3 regions of the Enterobacter quasiroggenkampii genome follow, and region 3 is predicted to be linked to each of the others. Evidence: predicted binding sites of a transcription regulator. Region 3 holds the regulator's gene; each other region holds the start of a gene.
What was found. The regulator PhoB, encoded in region 3, activates phosphate uptake and scavenging genes when phosphate is short. The targets are predictions, from matches to a motif close to CTGTCATAAAACTGNCNNAT.
Positions count from the first base shown of each region.

Region 1: the regulator PhoB is predicted to act here: its motif matches at 862-881, upstream of uvrB (excinuclease ABC subunit UvrB).
Region 2: the regulator PhoB is predicted to act here: its motif matches at 1,118-1,137, upstream of V1572_RS05730 (esterase-like activity of phytase family protein).

Region 1 covers NZ_CP143745.1:1,974,960-1,977,232, forward strand. Annotated here, with positions in the region: gene V1572_RS09435 (ABC transporter ATP-binding protein) at 1-360, opposite strand, end outside; gene uvrB (excinuclease ABC subunit UvrB) at 1,113-2,273, shown strand, end outside.
Region 2 covers NZ_CP143745.1:1,196,201-1,198,473, reverse strand. Annotated here, with positions in the region: gene V1572_RS05730 (esterase-like activity of phytase family protein) at 1-1,072, opposite strand, end outside; gene V1572_RS05725 (YfaZ family outer membrane protein) at 1,484-2,029, shown strand; gene V1572_RS05720 (hypothetical protein) at 2,029-2,273, shown strand, end outside.
Region 3 covers NZ_CP143745.1:1,590,363-1,592,635, forward strand. Annotated here, with positions in the region: gene sbcD (exonuclease subunit SbcD) at 1-518, opposite strand, end outside; gene phoB (phosphate response regulator transcription factor PhoB) at 706-1,395, shown strand; gene phoR (phosphate regulon sensor histidine kinase PhoR) at 1,417-2,273, shown strand, end outside.

The DNA of each region.
Region 1 (2,273 bases), 380 kb from region 3:
AACGTCATTTTTCGCCTCCGGGTTAGGTTTCCCCGTCGCCCGCATGGCGATATGCAGGTTCTCCTCAATCGTTAGCTGAGAGAAGATCCGCCTGTCCTGCGAGACATAGCCAATCCCCGGCCCGGAGCGCTGTTCTGACGGCGGGTGGAGCAAATCACGCGGCGGTGCGCCCGCCTCATACCAGATGATGCTGCCGCTTTCGACAGGCACTTTCCCGGCGATGCAATTCATGAGGGTGGTTTTCCCCATGCCCGGCAGACCAACGACGCCTGTACACATCCCTTGCGGAAAATCTAAATCCACATTCCATAGCGTATGTTGACTTCCGTAAAACTGATTCACTGCACGCAGACTCAACATCTTTCTCTCCTTAAAAATGTGTGTAGGTGTGGCTCGTGGATGAATCTGCAAAACCCCTGCCATAAAGCGGAAAGTGGTTAAAAAAGCGACTTTTTTAGGAATAAGTCACAGAAGCGCGGCGGATAAAAACCGGGCTTGCACATCGACGGTGCTGGTGGTGGTGAGTTGTGGTGCAGAGCCCGAAAGGGTGAAAATGTGAGCAAGATCGCATCGGTTGGTTATGAATGACGCAACTGTTAATCAGCAAAAAATAGCTATAAAAATTTTTTGCCGCCGTCTCGTGGGAAAATCCGGGAATTTGCGGAGCGCCAGTCTGTATGGGCTGGAAGCAGTTATCCACTATTCCTGTGGATAACCATGTGCATTAGAGTTAGAAAACACGCGATAAGCGAGAGAAGACGCGGCTTACGCCCAAATTGACGCGAAACGCGGCTTTAGAAAATATCGTTTAGTTTTTAATTGCTTAGATAAAAGCAATTCCCGTCATGAAAGTGTCACCGGTTGCCACAAAACTATCATTACCTGGCTTGACAAATGTTAAAAAAGAAAAAGTTCTGGGGATAACCTGACCTGACTGGTGTTTTATGTTGTCACAGTCCAAATTTTGGTCGCTATCGCGCTAATCATTCAGGCGCTACTCTAAATATCCTGACATGCTACTGGTTTTTCATCCAGTGTTTTTTACTGGCATTCCTGGCAACAAGGAGTAAAATTACTCACCTGCCGCTTATAACGTCATCAGGTTGTCGCCCATGAGTAAACCGTTCAAATTGAATTCTGCTTTCCGTCCATCTGGCGATCAGCCTGAGGCGATCCGTCGTCTGGAAGAAGGACTGGAGGATGGGCTGGCGCACCAGACGCTGCTGGGGGTCACCGGCTCGGGTAAAACATTTACCATTGCCAACGTGATTGCGGATCTCCAGCGCCCAACGATGGTGCTGGCACCCAATAAAACCCTGGCGGCGCAGCTATACGGCGAGATGAAAGAGTTCTTCCCGGAAAACGCGGTAGAGTATTTCGTCTCCTACTACGATTACTACCAGCCTGAAGCCTATGTGCCGAGTTCTGACACCTTCATTGAGAAAGATGCCTCGGTGAACGAACACATCGAGCAGATGCGACTGTCGGCCACGAAGGCGCTTCTGGAGCGTCGCGATGTGATCGTCGTTGCCTCGGTTTCCGCGATATACGGTCTGGGCGATCCGGATCTCTATCTCAAGATGATGTTGCACCTGACGCAGGGGATGATCATTGACCAGCGCGCGATTTTGCGTCGCCTGGCGGAGCTGCAGTACACCCGCAACGACCAGGCCTTCCAGCGCGGCACCTTCCGCGTGCGCGGTGAAGTGATCGACATCTTCCCGGCAGAATCGGACGATATGGCGCTGCGCGTCGAGCTGTTTGACGAGGAGGTCGAACGCCTGTCGCTCTTCGACCCGCTGACTGGACACGTTGAGTCGGTGATCCAGCGCTTCACCATTTACCCGAAAACGCACTACGTGACGCCGCGCGAGCGTATCGTGCAGGCGATGGAAGAGATCAAAGTGGAGCTGGCCGAGCGCCGTAAGGTGCTGCTGGCGAACAATAAGCTGCTGGAAGAGCAGCGCCTGAGCCAGCGTACCCAGTTCGACCTGGAGATGATGAACGAGCTGGGCTACTGCTCCGGCATTGAAAACTACTCCCGCTTCCTCTCCGGGCGCGGGCCGGGCGAGCCGCCGCCGACGCTGTTTGATTACCTTCCGGCCGACGGTTTGCTGGTGATCGACGAATCCCACGTCACGATCCCGCAGATCGGCGGGATGTACCGTGGCGACCGGGCGCGTAAGGAGACGCTGGTGGAATACGGCTTCCGCCTGCCGTCAGCGCTGGATAACCGTCCGATGAAGTTTGAAGAGTTTGAGGCGCTGGCGCCG
Region 2 (2,273 bases), 390 kb from region 3:
GCGTTTTTGACGCAAGGGTAATGCCGCGCTGCGCCAGGGTTTTCTCATCATCAAACTCTGGGTACTCGCCCGGCTTGTCAAAGGCGGAAAGATCGCTCGCCTTGCTGAGATCCACCTTGTAAATCAGGTTACGCATTACGTCGTTTTTATCGCTTCCCTGCTCAATCAGCAGGATGTGCTGATTATCGAGCGCCACGATGTCGCCGATTTTGGCGTCGCTATTTTTGTCGTAGGCCGCGCTGTCGATAGGGTAACCGTACATTGCGGTTTTGCCGGTCGCCGGGTCAAAGCTCACCAGACGGGTGAACAGCGCCTGCTTTTTGCTCTTACCGTCGATGTCCAGCGTGCTTTGCACCGCGGCGATAATCCGTCCGTCCGGCATCCGGGTCAGGCCTTCAAAGCCCCGGTTGGGCTGGCGCCATTTGATGATGTTTGGCAGACCGCCCGCGATAGATTTTTCCCCTTCCGCGGCCTGCGGCCCGTGGATCGCAAGGATTTTGCCTTTGCTGTCGACGTTAATCAGGAACGGGCCGTACTCGTCGCACAGCCAGTAGCCGCCTTTGCCGTCCGGCGTGATGCCTTCCGTATCCAGTCCGCGGTTGTCACCCTTGAGCGTCTTTAAGGTATCGCTGAACGCCACTTCATTGGTGGAACCAATCACGCCGCTTTGCAGCGGCAGACCATTAATCTCACCTTTATCGTCATGCAGCGGGCGGGCATCAACCGCCTCCGCTTTGCCGTTCTGGACGCGGATGGTCATCAGCAGCGGCGCGAAATCTGGCGTGACAAATATTTTGGCTTCGTTTTTACCCATTTTTGGCGCATCGGCGTTGGGACCGCGATCGGTCACGGTCGCAAACGTCAGGGCATCGCCCTGCTTGCCCGTAAACAGCAGGCCAGAACCAATCCCCACCGGGAGCCCATTCGGAAACGCATCGGCAAACGCGCCGCTGTATTTCACATGGGAGCCCTCAGGGAAGCTGACGACATAGCGCTCAGCGGTAGGCTGTGCCGCCAGGCCAGAGAAAGAGAGCGCACAACCGATAAGCACAGGAATAATTTTTCTTTTCATATTGTTAGCATCCAGTAAGTGAAGCCAACAACGTAAAGAATAAACGTGTCAGAAAAATGACATGGAAAGGCAATCGGCATGGGTGAGTGAACGTATATTCATTGCCCGGAAATGTAAGTTTATGTTGTATTGTGTGTCATCTGAAATACTTTTGGAAATTATTAGAAACTCAATTAATTCGCCTCTAATCACTATCCCTTCCTCGTTCAGTTTATGTTTAGTCAAAAAATTAAACGATGCCTAAACGTCCAAACATCACGCATTGACACCTCGACAATCAAACATCGATGCAACATTTCAAATAAAAAAGTTAACAATATCAGTATAAAACAGCGACCTTCATCACATTTGCAGTCATAAACATCGCTTGTTAAGGTGCCCCCAGATGAATTTAATGACGAGGCATAAAACATGAAAAAACTGAATATCCTTCTTCTTTCTGCTCTGACCGCCCTCTCGGGTTCAGCTCTGGCAATGGGTGGCAGCATTGAGCAGGGTAAAAACTTTACCAACCTCAACCTGGAAATGGGGAAATCCTCATCCGGCCTGTATGCCGAAAGCAACTGGCTTAAAAACACCGATGACGGTACCCAGACCGGCGGCGTGGGCGCAGGCTACAACCTGGAAGTGGGCCCGGTAATGCTGAATGCGGGTGCCAAAGCCATCTACATCGGCCCGAAAAAAGGCGATAACGGCGTGGCGTTCCCGATCGGCGGCGGCGTAAACGTTGCCCTGACCGACAGCATCCACGTGTACGGTGAAGGCTACGTGGCGCCAGAAGGGCTGAACAACAGCGTGAAAAACTACGTGGAAGCCAACGGTGGCGTAAGCTGGACGCCGATCGCGCCGGTGACCCTGAAAGTGGGCTACCGCCACGTGAGCGTTGATGGTAAAGACGGTCGTCCGAACCACACGCTGATTGACGGCGCATATGTAGGCGGTGGAGTCACCTTCTGATGAAACACCGCATGACCGCGCTTTGCGTTCTGAGCCTCACGCTGATGCTCACCGGCTGCGTCCAGTACAAATGGGTGAAACCGGGCGTCAGCGACGCGGAAATGAATAAAAAGCTCACGGAATGCGAAGCGCAGGCACTGATCGATCTTCCCCCGGATAACGTGGTTACCGGTTCGAGCTCGGAAAAAACGGACAAATCGAAAAAGAAAAAGGATATTTCCACGAGCTACACGGTTGAAGATGC
Region 3 (2,273 bases):
CCGCGCAGGGCACAGGCTTCGGCGTGCTGCTGGTGGTAATAGTCGGTGATGGCCTGCAACAAATGTTGCTGCTTTTCCGCGCCCGACAGCCCCGCCTGGCTTTGCACGATGTCGCGCGGACGTAAAAACGGTATCGGACACAGCACCGCCCCCGGCGACCCGTCGCGCTTTTTCAGGATCTGCGGGGCGTGCCCGGCGCTGGCGACGACGGTGGTATTGAGAAACGCCAGGATGTCGCGGGATTCATTCAGCGTTGCGACGGAATCATGGTTGCCGGCGACGATCACCAGATGACAGCCGGTTTGCTGCAGATTCACCACGAAGCGGTTATACAACTCGCGCGCATAGCTCGGCGGCGAGCCGGTATCAAAGATGTCTCCCGCCACAATAATCGCGTCCACCTCGTGCGTCCGGGCCGTTTCCAGCAGCCAGCCCAGGAACGCTTCATGTTCAGCCGCACGGCTTTTGCTGTAAAAATTTTGACCCAGATGCCAGTCCGAGGTGTGAAGTATGCGCATAGCTGATCCGTGGCAAAAAAGAGAAAGCAGGATTATAAACGTTCAGAGAAGGGAAAATAACCGCTGTAATAAAACAACGGTTTGCCCGTTAACGTGGTACTGTTTTTCATAAATCTGTCATAAATCTGACGCATAATGGCGCCGAATTACAAACTTGTAACGTAAATAAGATAAGACAGGGCAAAGTATGGCGAGACGTATTCTGGTCGTAGAAGATGAAGCTCCAATTCGTGAAATGGTGTGCTTCGTGCTCGAACAAAATGGCTTCCAGCCGGTTGAAGCAGAAGATTATGACAGTGCAGTGAACCAGCTGAATGAACCCTGGCCCGATCTGATTCTGCTGGACTGGATGCTGCCCGGCGGCTCCGGACTGCAGTTTATCAAACACCTGAAGCGTGAAGCGCTGACCCGCGATATACCGGTTGTGATGCTCACGGCGCGCGGAGAAGAAGAGGATCGTGTGCGCGGTCTGGAGACCGGCGCGGACGATTACATTACCAAACCGTTCTCCCCCAAAGAGCTGGTGGCCCGCATTAAAGCCGTAATGCGCCGTATTTCGCCGATGGCGGTGGAAGAGGTGATCGAAATGCAGGGGCTGAGCCTTGATCCGACGTCTCACCGCGTGATGACCGGTGAAAATCCCCTCGACATGGGGCCTACCGAATTTAAACTCCTGCACTTCTTTATGACCCACCCGGAACGCGTGTACAGCCGCGAGCAGTTGCTGAATAACGTCTGGGGAACTAACGTGTATGTCGAAGACCGGACGGTTGACGTACATATCCGCCGCCTGCGAAAAGCACTGGAACTGAGCGGCCACGATCGCATGGTGCAGACGGTCCGCGGCACGGGTTATCGTTTTTCTACCCGTTTCTGAACAATGACAGGAGTGTGACGCGTGCTGGAACGTCTGTCATGGAAAAGGCTCGTCTTTGAACTGATCTTATGCTGTATTCCGGCCTTCATTCTGGGGGCCTTTCTTGGACACCTGCCGTGGTTTCTGCTGGCGTCGGTCACCGGGCTGCTCATCTGGCATTTCTGGAACCTGCTGCGCCTCTCCTGGTGGCTGTGGGTTGACCGAAGCATGACGCCGCCGCCGGGAAGCGGCAGCTGGGAGCCGCTGCTGTACGGTCTGCATCAGATGCAGATGCGTAATAAAAAGCGCCGCCGCGAGCTGGGAAGCCTGATTAAGCGTTTTCGCAGCGGTGCAGAATCGCTGCCGGATGCCGTGATTCTGACGACCGAAGAAGGGACGATCTTCTGGTGTAACGGCCTGGCGCAGCAGCTGCTGGGCCTGCGCTGGCCGGATGACAATGGACAGAATATCCTCAACCTTCTGCGTTATCCCGAGTTCACGCTGTACCTGAAAAAGCGTGATTTCTCCCGTCCGCACAATCTCAAGCTCAATAATGGTCGCCATCTTGAGATCCGCGTGATGCCCTACAGCGATAAGCAGTGGCTGATGGTGGCGCGCGATGTCACCCAGATGCACCAGTTGGAAGGGGCGCGTCGTAACTTCTTCGCCAACGTCAGCCACGAACTGCGAACCCCGTTGACCGTGCTGCAGGGCTACCTGGAGATGATGCAGGAGCAAACGCTGGAAGGTGCGCCGCGTGAAAAAGCGCTGCACACCATGCGCGAGCAAACGCACCGGATGGAAGGCCTGGTTAAGCAGCTGCTGACGCTCTCGAAGATTGAAGCGGCGCCAACGCTCGCGCTGAATGACACCATTGATGTCCCGATGATGCTGCGGGT